2 regions of the Microtetraspora glauca genome follow, and region 2 is predicted to be linked to the other one. Evidence: riboswitches for the same ligand, from Rfam matches in the RefSeq annotation. Region 2 holds a riboswitch; the other holds the start of a gene.
What was found. Region 2 has a riboswitch for cobalamin ahead of cobN (cobaltochelatase subunit CobN). Riboswitches for the same ligand answer to the same signal wherever they lie in the genome.
Positions count from the first base shown of each region.

Region 1: linked by a shared signal. The riboswitch ahead of AB0I59_RS34550 (ribonucleoside-diphosphate reductase subunit alpha) and the one ahead of cobN (cobaltochelatase subunit CobN) in region 2 are both predicted to bind cobalamin.

Region 1 covers NZ_JBFALK010000024.1:47,336-55,128, forward strand. Annotated here, with positions in the region: gene AB0I59_RS34530 (DUF5685 family protein) at 1-516, shown strand, start outside; gene AB0I59_RS34535 (hypothetical protein) at 597-1,235, shown strand; gene AB0I59_RS34540 (hypothetical protein) at 1,252-2,817, shown strand; gene AB0I59_RS34545 (ribonucleotide-diphosphate reductase subunit beta) at 2,858-3,853, opposite strand; gene AB0I59_RS34550 (ribonucleoside-diphosphate reductase subunit alpha) at 3,919-6,246, opposite strand; cobalamin riboswitch at 6,394-6,628, opposite strand; gene AB0I59_RS34555 (Bug family tripartite tricarboxylate transporter substrate binding protein) at 6,729-7,655, opposite strand.
Region 2 covers NZ_JBFALK010000033.1:18,205-25,997, forward strand. Annotated here, with positions in the region: gene cobN (cobaltochelatase subunit CobN) at 1-1,722, opposite strand, end outside; cobalamin riboswitch at 1,755-1,956, opposite strand; gene AB0I59_RS39070 (ferredoxin-like domain-containing protein) at 1,976-3,334, shown strand; gene AB0I59_RS39075 (precorrin-8X methylmutase) at 3,331-3,957, shown strand; gene AB0I59_RS39080 (precorrin-2 C(20)-methyltransferase) at 3,963-5,477, shown strand; gene AB0I59_RS39085 (cobalt-precorrin-6A reductase) at 5,465-6,223, opposite strand; gene AB0I59_RS39090 (cobalt-precorrin-5B (C(1))-methyltransferase) at 6,268-7,374, shown strand; gene cobM (precorrin-4 C(11)-methyltransferase) at 7,347-7,793, opposite strand, start outside.

The DNA of each region.
Region 1 (7,793 bases), on a different contig from region 2:
GACCTGGAGGAGCGGCACCTCGCCGAGGCGCTCCTGCTTGACGAGGTACGGCGCGCCATCGCCCGCACCTTCGGCCACCGGACGGCCCCGGCCTCGGTGTCGGCGCCGAACCCCCTGCTCGCCGTGCTGGCAGGCATCCTCACGTTCTTCACCTGCGGCCTCTATCGTCCGCCGTGGAGCCGCCTGCGCAACGAGTCGTGGGACAACCGTTGCTACGCGGACAACTGCGACGGTTGCTGCGACTGCGCGAACTGCTGCCGGTGTTGCGGCTCCGGGCACAGCTCCGGGCACAGCTCCGGCGGGGGAGCCGACAGTGGGTCCGGTGGCGGGTCCCCCGGCGACTTCGGCGGCGGGGAGATGACCGCGGACGGCGGCGACTTCGGTGGCGGGTCCGGCGGCGACTTCGGCGGCGGCGATATGAGCGCGGACGTGGGTGCCGACGTCGGCGCGGACGGCGGGTGCTGCGACAGCTGCTGTTGTGACTGCGACTGCGACTGCGGGTGCGGCTGCGACTGAGGGCTTGACCGGATAGGCGTGCCGTTGGAACGGTGGTGTTCCCGACAACGTGATCCCGTCAGGGCCCAGGAGGCAGTCCCGTGCGCCGATATGCCATCGCCTCCGCCCTCTGCGTCGCCCTCTGCGTCACCGGCGCCACGGGCTGCGGCGGCGCGGAGAGCGACGAGTCCGCGAGCGCGGTTCCGGACGGTTTCCGGCGGATCGGCGGCACCCCCAACGGCATGCTCGTCGCCGTACCCGAAAGCTGGGCCTCGATGGACCTGGCGGCGGGCGACGCGGAACGGATGATCGAGGACAGCGGGCTGTCCGGGCCGGCGCTGGAGCAGGCGCGCGGCAGCCTCAAGGGGCTGGCGGCGAACAAGGCGGTCTACGCGACCGACCCGGCGTCGGCGGAGAAGTCGCCGAACCGCTTCGCCACCAACCTCAACGGCTTCTGCCAACCGAGCGTGGGCGCCACCGCGCAGGCGCTGATCGACGTCGCGAAGTCCCAGCTCACCGAGCTCCACGCGGAGGTCTCGGAGGCGGCCGAGGTGCCGCTGGGCGGCGCCCAGGCTGTCCGGATCAGGTACGTGTTGCCGTTGCGGGGCGTGAAGGTGCGTGGCACGCAGTACTACGTGCCCTCCGGCAGGGGCACGACGTGCATCGTCACCCTCACCACCGACCTCGACGGCAAGGACGCCCTGTTCGAACAGATCGCCGGGACGATCCGGGCGATCTAGAGGTACAGTCCGTCGAGTGGGAAGATCACGGCCTTTCTGGCGGCTCAATCCGGCGGAGCGGAAGCTGTGGGACGCCTATCCCTCGGGGGCCTGGGTCGACCTGCGCGAGAGCGAGAGGGACGATCCCACGCACGGCGCCTCGTGGGGGCGCGAGCGCGTCGTCCGCGCCCAGGTGATCGCCGCGTTGCTGCTCGGGATGCGCGAGGGCCGGCCGGGCGAGGTACCGGGCATCCGGCTCGCCGGGGCCAGGATCGTGGGCGACCTCAACCTGTCCGACGCCGTCTTCACCTCGAAGCTCCACCTGCTGAACTGCTACATCCCGGGCGCGGTCTCGCTCAACGACGCGCGCACCAGGGGCGTCCGTTTCCGCGGGTGCGACATCCACAGGTTCAAGGCCGGTCGGGCGGTGATCGACGGCCTGTTCGATCTCGACGGGTCCACGATCAGAGCCGGGGTGCGCCTGGACAACACCCACGTCACCGGGCAGTTCCGGCTGTCCCGCGCGACGATCGGCACCCCCGAGGGCGCCTCGCGCGGCTCGGAGAGCTACCTCACCGACGCGCGGGCGCCGTACACCCCGGAGGAGATGGAGGCGCGGGGGTTCACGCGGAGCCACACGGCACTGTGGGCGGGGGGTCTCACCGTGGACGGCGGGGCGTTCCTGCGCGGTATGCGCAGCACGGGGACGCTGCGCCTGATCGGCGCCCGTTTCAACAGCGGGATCTACCTGCAGCGGTCCGTCATCGCGACCGGCGGAGCGTACGCCGTGCACGCCGACCATCTCCAGGCCACCACGGGCGAGTTCAGCGACGGCTTCACCGCCGAGGGCACCGTACGGCTGCGCGGCGCGCGGTTCTCCGGGGTGCTCTCCTTCGACCGGGCGAAGCTGAAGGCGCCGGAGCGTGTGCTCCACCTGAGCCACATGCAGGTCGACGAGCTCATCCTCACACCTGCCTCGATCGAGGGCGAGATCAACCTCGGCTACTCGCGGATCGGCGTGCTGCTCGACCGGCCCGACTGCTATCCGGGGAACGTCCACCTCAACGAGACGACGTACGAGTCGCTGCGCGGGCCGGCCCGGCTCTCCGACCGGCTGGCCTGGCTGCGGCGCGACCCCGACGGGTACCGGCCGCAGCCGTATGAGCAGCTCGCCGCCTACTGCCGGCGGATCGGGCACGAATCCGAGGCGCGGAGGGTGCTGCTGGCCAAGCAGCGCAGCAGGCGGCGGACGCTCAGGCTTCCGGGAACGATCTGGGGCTGGCTGCTCGACGTCATGGTCGGGTACGGCTACCGCCCCTGGCTGGCGGGGGTGTGGGCGGGCCTGCTGCTCGCCCTGGGCACGGCGGTGTTCTCCGCGCACCACCCGTCGCAGATCGGCCTGGACGAGCGGCGCAGCTTCAACCCCCTTCTCTACACGCTCGACCTGCTGGTGCCGGTGAGCCTGTTCGACCAGCGGGGCGCGTGGGAGCCGGTCGGCTGGACGCAGTGGCTCGCCGGCGGCCTGATCGCCGCCGGCTGGATCCTGGCCACCGCCCTGATCGCCGGCGGCACCCGCGTGCTCAGGCCGTCCGGGCCGTCGTGATCGCCCGCGCCCGGACGGCCGTTCCTCGCCGTCCGGTGGGTCAGAACGCCTCGTCCAGGCTGACGTCGCCCTCCACCGCCACCTGGTAGGCCGAGACCCTCCGCTCGAAGAAGTTGGCCAGCTCCTGCACGTCCTGGAGCTCCATGAAGGCGAACGGATTGGCGGTGCCGTACCGGAGGGGCAGGTCGAGCCGGGCCAACCGCCGGTCGGCCACGTACTCCAGGTACTGGCGCATGCTCTCGGCGCTCATCCCGCGCAGGCCGTCGCCGCACAGGTCGTGGGCGAAGGCGAGCTCGGCCGCGACCGCCTCCTCGATCATGCGGGTGACCTGGGCGCCGAGCTCGTCGTCGAAGAGGTCGGGCTCCTCGGCCCTGACCGTGTCCACGACGCTGAAGGCGAACTCCATGTGCATGGACTCGTCGCGGAACACCCAGTTCGTCCCGGTAGCCAGCCCGCCGAGCAGACCGCGGGAACGCAGCCAGTAGACGTAGGCGAACGCGCCGTAGAAGAACAGTCCCTCGATGCAGGCGGCGAAGCAGATCAGGTTGAGCAGGAATCTGCGCCTGTCGTCCCTGGTCTCCAGCCGGGTCAGACCGTTGATGGAGTCGATCCACCGGAAGCAGAACTCGGCCTTGTCGCGGATCGAGGGGATGTGCTCGACGGCGGCGAACGCCTTGGCCCGCTCGTCAGGGTCGGGCAGGTAGGTGTCGAGGAGCGTGAGGTAGAACTGCACGTGCACGGCCTCCTCGAACAGCTGCCTGCTGAGGTAGAGCCGCGCCTCCGGCGCGTTGATGTGCTGGTACAGGTTGAGCACGAGGTTGTTGGCCACGATGGAGTCCCCCGTGGCGAAGAACGCGACGAGCCGGTTGATCAGGTGTCGCTCCCCCGCGTCCAGCTTGACCAGGTCGGCGAGGTCGGAATGGAGGTCCACCTCCTCCACCGTCCACGTGTTCCTGATCGCCGCGCGGTACCTCTCGTAGAAGTCGGGGTAGCGCATCGGCCTGAGGGTCAGGTCCATCCCGGGGTCGAGCAACATCGTGATCACGCTTTCTGGCGTCGGTACGGCTGGGGGCGGCTGCGGTGCGGGCGCGTACGGGGCGGCTACTGGCACGCGTCGCAGATCTCGGGGTTCTCCAGGGAGCACGCCACGGCCTCCGGATCCGGTACGGCCGGCGCCCCGGTGCCGCGCGCGGCGGGCACGGTGGGCACGGTGGGCACGGTGGTCTGGCTGATCCTGGTCGCCGGGCGGGACCGCAGGTAGTAGGTGGTCTTCAGGCCGGCCCGCCAGGCGTACGCGTACATCGACGAGAGCTTGCCGATCGTCGGCGTCGCCATGAAGAGGTTGAGCGACTGCGCCTGGTCGATGTACGGCTGGCGCGCGGCGGCGAGGTCGATGAGCGCCTTCTGGGGCAGCTCCCAGGCCGTCCGGTAGAGCGTGCGCAGCTCGCCGGGGATGCCGGGGACGTCCTGGATCGAGCCGTCGGCCCGCTTGATGGCGTCCCGCATCTCCTGCGTCCACAGCCCGAGGGCCTGGAGGTCGGCGACGAGATAGCGGTTGACCTGGAGGAACTCACCCGACAGGGTCTCCCGCTTGAACACGTTGGAGACCTGGGGCTCGATGCACTCGTAGCATCCGGCGATCGACGCGATGGTGGCCGTCGGCGCGATCGCGATCATCAGCGAGTTCCGCAGCCCGGTCTCGGCGATCCTCGCGCGCAGGGCCGCCCACTCCCCGCTCCGGCCGGCGCTCCCGGAGTCGCCGACCGCGCCGCCCTGATAGTGGTCGGGGTGCAGCACGCCGCGGGCGGCGCGGGTGTCGTCGTAGGCCGGGTGCCGTCCGCGCTCCACCGCGAGGTCTGCGGAGGTTCCGTACGCCGCGAGGGCGATCTCCTCGGCGATCCGGGTCGACAGGGCGAGCGCCTCCGGCGAGTCGAAGGGCAGCCGCAGGGCGAAGAACACGTCCGCGAGGCCCATCACGCCGAGCCCGATGGGCCGCCATCTCCGGTTGGCCGCCTCGGCCTCGGGCGTCGGGTAGAACCCGAGGTCGATGGTCCGGTCCAGGAACCGTACGGCGGTGCGGACGGTGGCGCGGAGCCGGGCCCAGTCGACGCCGCCGGCCGGGTCGGCGGGGCGGGTGGCTCCGGGGCGGGTGGCTCCGGTGCGGGTGGCGAGATGCGCGGCGAGGTTGATCGAGCCGAGGTTGCAGACGGCGGTCTCGGTGTCGCCGGTCACCTCAAGGATCTCCGTGCAGAGGTTGGAGAGGTGGATGACGTTCTGCGGGAGGGCCGTCTGGTTCGAGGTCCGGTTGGCGGCGTCCTTGAAGGTCATCCAGCCGTTGCCGGTCTGGGCGAGGGTGCGCATCATGCGGCCGTAGAGCGTGCGGGCCGGGATCCGCCGGACCTGGCGGCCTTCGTTCTCGGCGGCCCGGTACGCGGCGTCGAACGCCTCTCCCCACAGGTCGGTCAGCTCCGGGACCTCCTTCGGGTCGAACAGCGACCACATGGCGTCCGCCTCGACCCGGCGCATGAACTCGTCCGGCACCCAGTTGGCCAGGTTGAGGTTGTGCGTGCGGCGGGCGTCCTCGCCGGTGTTGTCGCGCAGTTCCAGGAACTCCTCGATGTCCGCGTGCCAGGTCTCCAGGTAGACGCACGCCGCGCCCTTACGCCGCCCGCCCTGGTTGACCGCCGCGACGGAGGAGTCGAGGGTGCGCAGCCACGGCACGATCCCGTTGGAGTGCCCGTTGGTGCCCCTGATCAGCGAACCCCGGGCGCGGACCCTGGTCCAGGAGACGCCGATGCCGCCCGCGTATTTGGACAGCCTGGCGACCTGGCCGTAGCGCTCGTAGATGCTCTCCAGCTCGTCACGCGGCGAGTCGAGCAGGAAGCAGGAGGAGAGCTGCGGCCGGCGCGCCCCCGAGTTGAACAACGTCGGAGAGCTCGGCAGGTAGGACAGCGTCGACATGAGCCGGTAGAGCTCGGCCGCCTCGGCGACCCCCGAGAGGCCCGACCGGTACGCCAGCCCGCACGCGACACGCAGGAAGAAGTGCTGCGGGCGCTCAAGGACTTTGCGGGTGACCGGGTGGCGCAGCAGGTAGCGGTCGTAGACCGTGCGCAGCCCGAAGTACTCGAACCGCTCGTCCGCCGTGTGATCGACGATCGCGTCCAGTTCGGCGGCGTGCCGCGCGACGAACGCGGCCAGTTCGTCGTGGACCAGGCCCTCCGCGTGGGTCGCGGCCACCGACTGGGAGAAGCCCGAGGAGGCGGAGGAGGCGGGTACGCCGTGCTCCGCCGCCTCGTCGGCGATCAGCGCGGCCAGCAGCCGGGCGGCGGCCTTCGAGTTCTCCGGATCGGTGACGACCCGCGCCGCCGCCTCCTCGATCGCCGCCCACCGGGCCTCGGCCCCCGATTCCGCGATCGTGGCCAGTGTCACGTGATCTCCCCTCCCGAGTCGGAACCCCGTCAGGGCCTCGGGAGGCGGGCGTACGCGTCGGAGCGGGCATGCTCGCGCCGTTGCCGGCGCGTCGCTCGTCGGCGGGCCCTCCCTCGAGGCCCGGACACAACGCGCGCGGACGTCCGGTCCGCGCGCGCGTCGCCGGCAGGTCTTCGGACTCGCGGGCGTGGCGTCGCTCGGGCCGGGTACGGCTCTCGCGCGCCGGACCTACTGGCCGTCGCTTCCCGGGCCGGTGGACGGCCCAGTGCTCGATCTGACGGCGGTCGTTCCCGCTCACCGCTGCGGGGCAGTCCCGGACTCGCACCGGGTTCCCTCTTGCCTCACCCCGGGCGTGGGGTGAACCAGCAACGTGGAGGATCCTACATGTAGTGCCGCCGGACGCAACCACCACAACAAATTGTGCCGATCCGTGGGTATCGGTGCCCGAGCGACGCCTCTCGGCGCGTTCGCGCGAGGGCGGTTCAGAGCAGTCCGAGGTCTCCGAGCACCGCTTTGGTACGGCGCGCCTCGGTGCCCAGCCACTGGCGGAAGTCGTCGCCGTCCAGGTACATCGGCACCCAGCCGTTGGCGCGGCAGGCGTCCGTCCAGCCGGGCAGGTCCGCGATGGAGCGGCACAGGTCGAGCAGCCGCTCCCGCTCCTGGTCGCCCAGCCGGCCGGGGCCGAGGAGCCCGGTCCAGTGCGCGTACTGCATGCGCACGCCGGACTCCATCAGGGTCGGCGCGTCCACGCCGTCCAGCCGCTCCCGTGACGAGACGGCCAGCGGCCGCACCCGTCCGGCTCGGATGTGGGCCGCGAGCTCCCGCCGGCCGCCGAGCCCGGCGACGGCCCTGCCGTCGAGCGTCGCGGCGAGCACGTGGGAGAGGTCGGGGAACGCCGCGTAGTTGAGCGAGCGGGCGTCGATCCCGAGCCCCTGCGCGGTCAGACCGTAGAGCACATGGTCGGGGCCGCCGGTGTCCCGCCCGGCGAGCCGCAGCCGGGCCGGGTCGCGGGCCAGGGCCGCGGCCAGGTCGTCGAAGGTGCGGAACCCGGAATGCGGCCCGGTGACCATCACCACCCACTCGCCGGCGAACCGGGCGAGCGGGGAGGTCCCTTCGATGAGGCCGCCGGATCCGTTCGTCGCCGCGACGGCGACGAGGGTGGAACCGGTGACCATCAGGTCGTCGGAGTCCGCCCTGGCGGCGAACCCCAGGGCGCGTGCCCCGGTGTCCGCCGATCGGGTGCGGATCTCGACCTTCCCGGCCAGTCTCTGGTGCTCGATGAGGGTCTTCAGCTCCCTGGCGAACGGGCCACCCTGGGCCCCCACCTGGGCGGGGACGACCAGGGAGATCGGGGGGCCGCCCCGGGGCCGGTCCGTTCCGCATCCGGCCGACAGAGGGAGCAGGCCCACCCCCAGTGCAAGAAACGCGCGGCGCCGCAAATCGGTACCCCTCCCCCGAGAGCCCCTTGTACCGTCAGAGTACGACCCATCACGGTTAGTGATGAAATGTCGGATCTTGCGGGTCTCTCGCAGGCGGACGGGACCCGC
Region 2 (7,793 bases):
GACCAGTACGGCGTGCGCCCGCCGCTTGGCCTGGGTTCCCTCGCCCGGATCGTTCACCAGGAACGGATAGACCAGCGGGAGGTCGCCGAGTGCCGCGTCGGGCCCGCAGGACGCCGACATCCCCGCGGACTTGCCGGGCAGCCACTCCAGGTTGCCGTGCTTTCCGACGTGCACGATCGCGTGCGCGCCGAACTCGTCGGCCAGCCACCGGTAGGCGGCCAGGTAGTGATGGCTCGGCGGCATGTCGGGGTCGTGGTAGATCGCGATCGGGTTCTCCCCGAACCCGCGCGGCGGCTGCACCATCACCACGAGGTTCCCCGCGCGCAGGGCGGCCAGCACGATCTCCCCGGCGGGGTCGCGGGACCGGTCGACGAACAGCTCGCCGGGCGGCGGCCCCCAGTGGCCCTCGACGTCCGCGCGCAGGTCCGCGGGCAGTGTCTCGAACCAGGCGCGGTACCGCGCGGCCGGGATCCGCACCGGGTTGGCCGCCAGCTGCTCCTCGGTGAGCCAGTCCTGGTCCTGACCGCCCGCCGCGATGAGCGCGTGGATCAGCGCGTCGCCGTCCTGCTCCGCCACACCGGGGAAGCCCGCTCCGAGGTCGTAGCCCGTCTCCTTCATGGCCGCGAGCAGCCGGACCACGCTGGCGGGGGTGTCGAGGCCGACCGCGTTGCCGATCCGCGAGTGCTTCGTCGGATAGGCGGACAGCATCACCGCGATCCGACGCTCCGGCGCCGGGACGTGCCGCAGCAGGCCGTGCCGTACCGCGATGCCGGCGACCCGCGCCGCACGCTCGGGATCGGCCGCGTAGACGGTCAGGCCGTCGCCGTCGACCTCCTTGAACGAGAACGGCACGGTGATGATCCGCCCGTCGAACTCCGGGATCGCCACCTGGGACGCGGCGTCGAGCGGGGACAGGCCGTCGTCGTCCTCGCGCCACGCGTCACGTCCCGTGGTCAGGCACAGGCCCTGCAGGATCGGCACGTCGAGCTCCGCGAGCGCGCCGACGTCCCACGCCGCGTCGTCGCCTCCGGCCGACGCGGTCGCCGGACGGGTGCCGCCCGCCGCGAGCACGGTGACGACCAGGGCGTCCACGCGCCGCAGGGTGGCCAGCAGCTCGGGCTCGGCGGTGCGCAGCGAACCGCAGTAGACGGGCACCGCCTGCCCGCCCGCGTCCTCGACGGCCCGGCACAGCGTCTCGACGAACGCGGTGTTCCCGGCGACATGGTGGGCGCGGTAGTAGAGCACGCCGATGACCGGTCCGTCCGCGCGCCGGGCGACACGCTCCAGGGGTCCCCACGTGGGCAGCGGCTCGGGCGGAGCGAAGCCGTTCCCGGTGAGCAGCACCGTGTCGGAGAGGAAGGCGTGCAGCTGGGCCAGGTTCGCCGGGCCGCCGTGCGCGAGGTACGCGTGCGCCTCGGCGCACACCCCGCCCGGCACCGTGGACAGCTCCATCAGCTCGGCGTCGGGCGCCTGCTCGCCGCCGAGCACCACGACCGGCCGGGGGCCGGCGAGCAGCGCGTCCAGCCCGTCCTCCCAGGCCCGGCGCCCGCCGAGGAGCCGTACGAGGACGAGGTCGGCGCCCTCCACCAGGGCGGGCAGGTCCGGGACCGTGAGCCTGGCCGGGTTGCCCAGCCGGTAGCCCGCCCCGCTCTCCCGGGCACTGAGCAGGTCGGTGTCGGAGGTCGACAGCAGGAGGATGCCAGGAGACGGCACAGAGCGCACGAGAAAGTCCTCCCTCGGGGTCCTCGCCCCGGGTCGTGGTCGTCACGACGGCAGGAGTCTCCTGGCTCCCGGATCGATGCTCACCCCGGCCTTCCCGTCCGTCGCCGGACAGTGGCCTTCGGTGGGGGTCGCTCCCCGGTTACAGTGGCGGGACCGCGCCGGTTTCACACCGGCTTCCTCCCTGTGCCGTCGCCTGGGATCACACTATGCCAGGCCGACATCCGCTGGGAAACGGGGCGTTACCATCCTCAGCGTGTTCATCGGTGACCTTTCCGGACGGTCGCGGTCCGACGCGTGCCCCGGAGCCCTTCAGGTGCACGCCGCCGCCGACGGCGGCCTGGCACGGATCCGCATCCCCGGCGGCGCGGTCACGGCGCACCAGCTCCGCGTGGTCGCCGCCGCCGCCCGCGAGCTCGGGTCCGGCGTGATCGAGCTGACCTCCCGGGCCAACCTCCAGGTGCGCGGCCTCCGGGAAGTCCGGGCCGGGGACCAGGGGCCTTCCGGGGCGCCGGACTTCGCCGCGCGGATGGCCGCGGCCGGCCTGCTGCCCTCGGCCACGCACGAGCGGGTGCGCAACATCGTGGCCTCGCCCCTGGCCGGTCGCGGACCGGAGAGCAGGCTCGACGTGCGCCCTCTGGTGGCCGAGCTGGACCGCGAGCTGTGCGCCCGGCCCATGCTCGCCGACCTGCCCGGACGGTTCCTGTTCGCCCTCGACGACGGGTCCGGCGACATGCCGGTCCTCGGCGCCGACGTCACGCTGCTGCCGGACGTGCCGGACGTGGCGTTGCTGCTCGCCGGTGCCGACCGCGGGTTGCGCGTGCCCGCCGGTTCCGCGGTCGCGGGCCTGCTCGCCGTCGCGGAGGCGTTCCTGGCCGAACGCGCGGAACAGGGGTCGGGCGCGTGGCGGCTCGCCGAGATCGCCGACGGTCCCGCCCGGGTCGCGGCCCGCGCCGCGAGCGCGGAGCCGCGTCTCCGCCTGTCCGCCTCCGCCGTACGGCCGGCGGGTGCGGCGGCGGCTCGGGCCACGGGGACGGCCGGCATGGTCGGAACGGTCGCGCAGCGGGACGGGAGGTGCGCCCTCATGGTCCTCGCTCCGCTCGGGCGGCTCACGGCGGCCCAGGTGGAGGCGCTCGCCCGGGCGGCCGAGAACGGCGGGGGAGAGGTGCGGGTGACGCCCTGGCGGGCGATCGTCGTACCCGATCTGCCGCCGCCTGCGGTCGGCGAGCTGCGGGCATCGCTCACGGACGCGGGCCTGGTCGGCGACCCCGCGTCGCCGTGGCTCGGCCTGACCGCCTGCACCGGCCGCCCCGGATGCGCCAAGGCACTCGCCGACGTCCACACCCACGTCCACACCCACGTCCACACCGACGTCGGCGCCGGGGGGAGTGCGGACCTCTCGGGCGATGCCGTACGCTCACCGACCGGTAAGGGGGACCTGCTTCCCGTGCACTGGGCGGGCTGCGAGCGGCGGTGCGGACGGCCGCGCGGCCGGGTCGTGGACGTGATCGCCACCGAGGACGGGTACCGCGTCGAGCTGGACGGCGTCAGCCGTACGTTCGCCGACGCCGAGCAGACGAGCGCCGCCGTCGCGGCGACCAGAGAGGGAACGTGATCGACTACATCCGGGACGGGGCGGAGATCTACCGCCGGTCCTTCGCCACCATCCGCGCCGAGACCGACCTGAGCGGCATGCCGCCGGGCGTCGCCCAGGTCGCCGTCCGCATGGTGCACGCCTGCGGCATGGTCGACCTGGTGAACGACCTCGCCTGGTCGCCCGGGGTCGTGACGGCGGCGCGCGAGGCGCTGCGGAACGGCGCGCCCGTGCTGTGCGACGCCATGATGGTGGCCTCCGGCGTGACCAGGCGCCGCCTTCCGGCGGACAACGAGGTGCTCTGCACGCTCGGCGACCCGCGGGTTCCCGAGCTGGCGGAACGGCTGGGCACCACCCGCAGCGCCGCGGCGCTGGAGTTGTGGCGCGACCGGCTCGACAACGCGGTGGTCGCGATCGGCAACGCGCCGACCGCGCTGTTCCGCCTGCTCGAGCTGGTCGAGGAGGGGGCGGGCCGCCCGGCGGCCGTGCTCGGTGTCCCGGTCGGTTTCATCGGGGCCGCCGAGTCCAAGCTGGCCCTGGCCGAGCATCCGTCCGGCCTGGACCACCTGGTGGTCCACGGGCGCAGGGGCGGCAGCGCGATGGCCGCGGCCGCCGTCAACGCGATCGCGAGCGAGGAGGAGTGAACGGGATGAGCGGAGAGTCCGGCCACCTGTACGGGGTGGGGCTGGGGCCCGGTGACCCGGAACTCGTGACCGTGAAGGCGGCGCGGCTCCTCGGCGCGGCCGACGTGATCGCCTACCACAGCGCCAGGCACGGGCGCAGCATCGCCAGGTCGGTGGCCCTGCCGTACCTGCGGGGCGACCAGATCGAAGAAGCGCTGATCTATCCGGTCACCACCGAGACCACCGACCATCCCGGGGGATACCAGGGCGCGCTGGACGACTTCTACGTCGAGTGCGCCGCCCGCCTCGCCGCGCATCTGGACGCGGGGCGGGACGTGGTCGTGCTGTGCGAGGGCGACCCCCTCTTCTACGGCTCGTACATGCACATGCACAAGCGGCTCGCGCACCGGTACCCGACCGAGGTGGTGCCCGGCGTGACCTCCGTCAGCGGGGCGTCGGCGGTGCTGGGCCGCCCGCTGGTCGAGCGGGACGAGACGCTGACCGTGCTGCCGGGCACCCTCCCGGCGGACGTCCTGGCCGAGCGGCTGGCCGCCACCGACTCCGCCGCGGTGCTGAAGCTCGGCCGGACCTTCGAGAAGGTGCGTACGGCTCTCGCCGAGGCCGGGCGCCTCGACGACGCCTGGTACGTCGAGCGGGCCACGACGGACAAGCAGCGAATCGAGCCGCTCGCCGACGTCGATCCGGCCACGGTCCCCTACTTCTCGCTCGCGCTGCTGCCCAGCCCCCTCACCCCGGCGGCGGGCAGCCCGGCGGAATCCGCTCGTACGACCGAACGTACGGGCGAGGTGGTCGTCGTCGGGCTGGGCCCGGCGGGACGGCCGTGGCTGACCCCCGAGGCGCAGGACGCCCTCGCCGCCGCCGACGAGCTGGTCGGCTACGGGCCCTACCTGGACCGGGTGCCGCCCAACCCGCGCCAGCGCCGCCATCCCACCGACAACCGGGTCGAGGCCGAGCGGGCCGCGCACGCGCTGGAACTCGCCGCCGCGGGCTCGCGGGTGGCCGTGGTCTCCTCGGGGGATCCCGGGGTGTTCGCCATGGCCAGCGCGGTGCTGGAGGCGGCGGCCGAGCCGAGGTTCGCCGGTGTCGCCGTCCGGATCGTGCCCGGCCTGACCGCCGCGCAGGCCGTGGCGAGCCGGGCCGGTGCCCCGCTCGGTCACGACTACTGCGTGCTGTCGCTGTCGGACCTGCTCAAGCCGTGGGAGGTCGTCGCGGAGCGGATCAGCGCCGCGGCGAAGGCCGACCTCGTGCTGGCGATCTACAACCCGGCGTCGCGGAGCCGTACCTGGCAGGTGGCCGCCGCGCGGGACCTGCTGCTCGAACACCGGGCCCCGGACACGCCCGTCGTCATCGGGCGTGACGTCGGAGGTCCGGAGGAGAGCGTGCGGGTCGTGGAGCTGGGCGCGCTCGATCCGGCCGAGGTCGACATGCGCTGCCTGCTGATCGTGGGTTCGTCCACGACGCGGATCGCCGATCGCGGCGGGCGGCCCGTCGTCTACACCCCGCGCCGCTACCCGGCGTGAGATCCGACCCAGGCCGCGGCCGCCTCGACGGTGTCCACCTGGGGGACCCCGTCGGGCGGCGCCGGCCGCCGTACGACGACCACGGGAAGTCCCAGCTCGCGCGCGGCGGCCAGCTTGGCCGTGGTCATCTCGCCGCCGCTGTCCTTGGTGACCAGCACATCGACGCGGTGCTCGCGCATGAGCGCCAGCTCTCCCGGCACGGTGTACGGCCCGCGGGAGAGGACCACCAGCGTGCGGCGCGGCATCGGCGGGCCGGGCGGGTCGACCGACCTGGCCAGGAACCACAGGTCGTCCAGGTCCGCGAAGACGGCCAGGCTACGGCGGCCGGTCGTGAGGAACACCCGCTCGCCCCGGCCGGCCAGCAGGCCGGGCAGCAGTCCGGCGGCGGCCTCCAGCGTGGGCGCCCAGTGCCAGTCGTCGCCGGGCCCCTGACGCCAGCCCGGACGGCGCAGCACCAGCAGCGGCACCCCGGTACGGGACGCGGCGGTGACGGCCGAGGCGGTCATCCGCGCGGCGAAGGGATGGGTGGCGTCCACGACCGCGTCGATCGCGTGCTCACGCAACCAGTCGGCGAGCCCGTCGGGCCCGCCGAAACCGCCCTCGCGCACCTCTCCGACAGGGAGCCGGGGGTCGGTCACCCGGCCCGCCAGCGACGACACCACCCGCAGTCCGGGAACGCCGACCACCCGCTCGGCGAGGCCCCTGGCCTCCGCGGTGCCGCCCAGGATCAGAAGCCGCCTCGTCATCCCGTCACCTCCGTCATCTCATCCAGCTCCGTCAGGCCGTCCCCATGAACACGCCACTGCGCCACGGATGGACCACCGGCGCCTGCGCCACCGCCGCGACGACCGCGGCCTACACGGCGCTGCTCACCGGCGCCTTCCCCGACCCGGTGGAGATCGTGCTCCCCAAGGGGCAGCGGCCCGCGTTCGCCCTGGCACGCGAGCGGCTGGGCGACGGGGAGGCGACCGCCGCGGTGGTCAAGGACGCGGGCGACGATCCCGACGTCACGCACGGCGCGCTCATCTCCGTGACCGTGCGGCACGGCGCCCCGGGCAGCGGTGTGACGTTCCTGGCCGGGCCGGGGGTCGGCACCGTGACCAAGCCGGGACTGCCGCTCGACGTGGGCGAGCCCGCCATCAACCCCGTACCCCGGCGGATGATGCGCGAGCACGTCGCCGACGTGGCCGCCCGCCGCGGCGGGACCGGCGACGTGATCGTGGAGATCTCCGTCGAGGGCGGTGAGGAGCTGGCCCGCCGCACCTGGAACCCGAGGCTCGGCATCCTGGGCGGCCTGTCCATCCTGGGCACGACCGGAGTCGTGGTGCCCTACTCGTGTTCGGCGTGGATCGACAGCATCCGGCGCGGCGTGGACGTCGCACGGGCGGCCGGCCGTACGCACGTGGCGGGCTGCACCGGCAGCACCTCCGAGCGGGTCGCCGCCGAGCTCCACGGGCTCCCGGAGGACGCCCTGCTCGACATGGGCGACTTCGCCGGAGCCGTGCTGAAGTATCTGCGCCGCCACCCGGTGCCCCGGCTCACGGTGGCCGGTGGGATCGGCAAGCTGTCCAAGCTCGCCGACGGGCACCTCGACCTGCACTCCGGCCGCTCCCAGGTCAACCCCGATCTGCTCGCCGCGCTCGTGCTCGGCGCCGGAGGCGACCCGGCCCTGGCCGAGCGGGTACGCGGAGCGAACACGGCGCTGCACGCGCTGCGGCTCTGCCAGGAGGCGGACCTGCCGCTGGGCGACCTGGTCGCCGAAGGGGCACTCGGGACCGCGCTTCAGGTGTTGCGCGGCGCGCCGGTCGAGGTGGACGTCGTGGTCATCGACAGGTCGGGTGTGATCGTCGGCCGCGCGGGCGGCGCCGGTCAGTCGCGGCACCGGTCCGCCGAGTAGAGGTGGCTGTCGGGGAACGCCGACGCCGTCAGCACCCTGCCCACCACGATCACGGCGGTCCGCACGACCCCGGCGGAGCGGACCCGCTCGGCGATGTCGGCCAGGGTGCCGCGCAGGATCACCTCGTCGTCCCTGCTCGCCCGCGCCACCACCGCGACCGGGCAGTCCGCCCCGTAGGCGGGGAGCAGTTCCTCGACGACCGCCTCGATCCGCTGCACCGCCAGATGCAGCACCATGGTCGCCCGGCTCGCGGCCAGCGTGGCCAGGTCCTCGCCCTCCGGCATCGGCGTCGCCCGCGCCGACGTACGGGTGAGGATGATCGACTGCCCGACCCCGGGCACGGTGAACTCCCGCCTCAGCGCCGCCGCCGCGGCCGCGAAGGCGGGGACGCCCGGCACCACGTCATACGGCACGCCGAG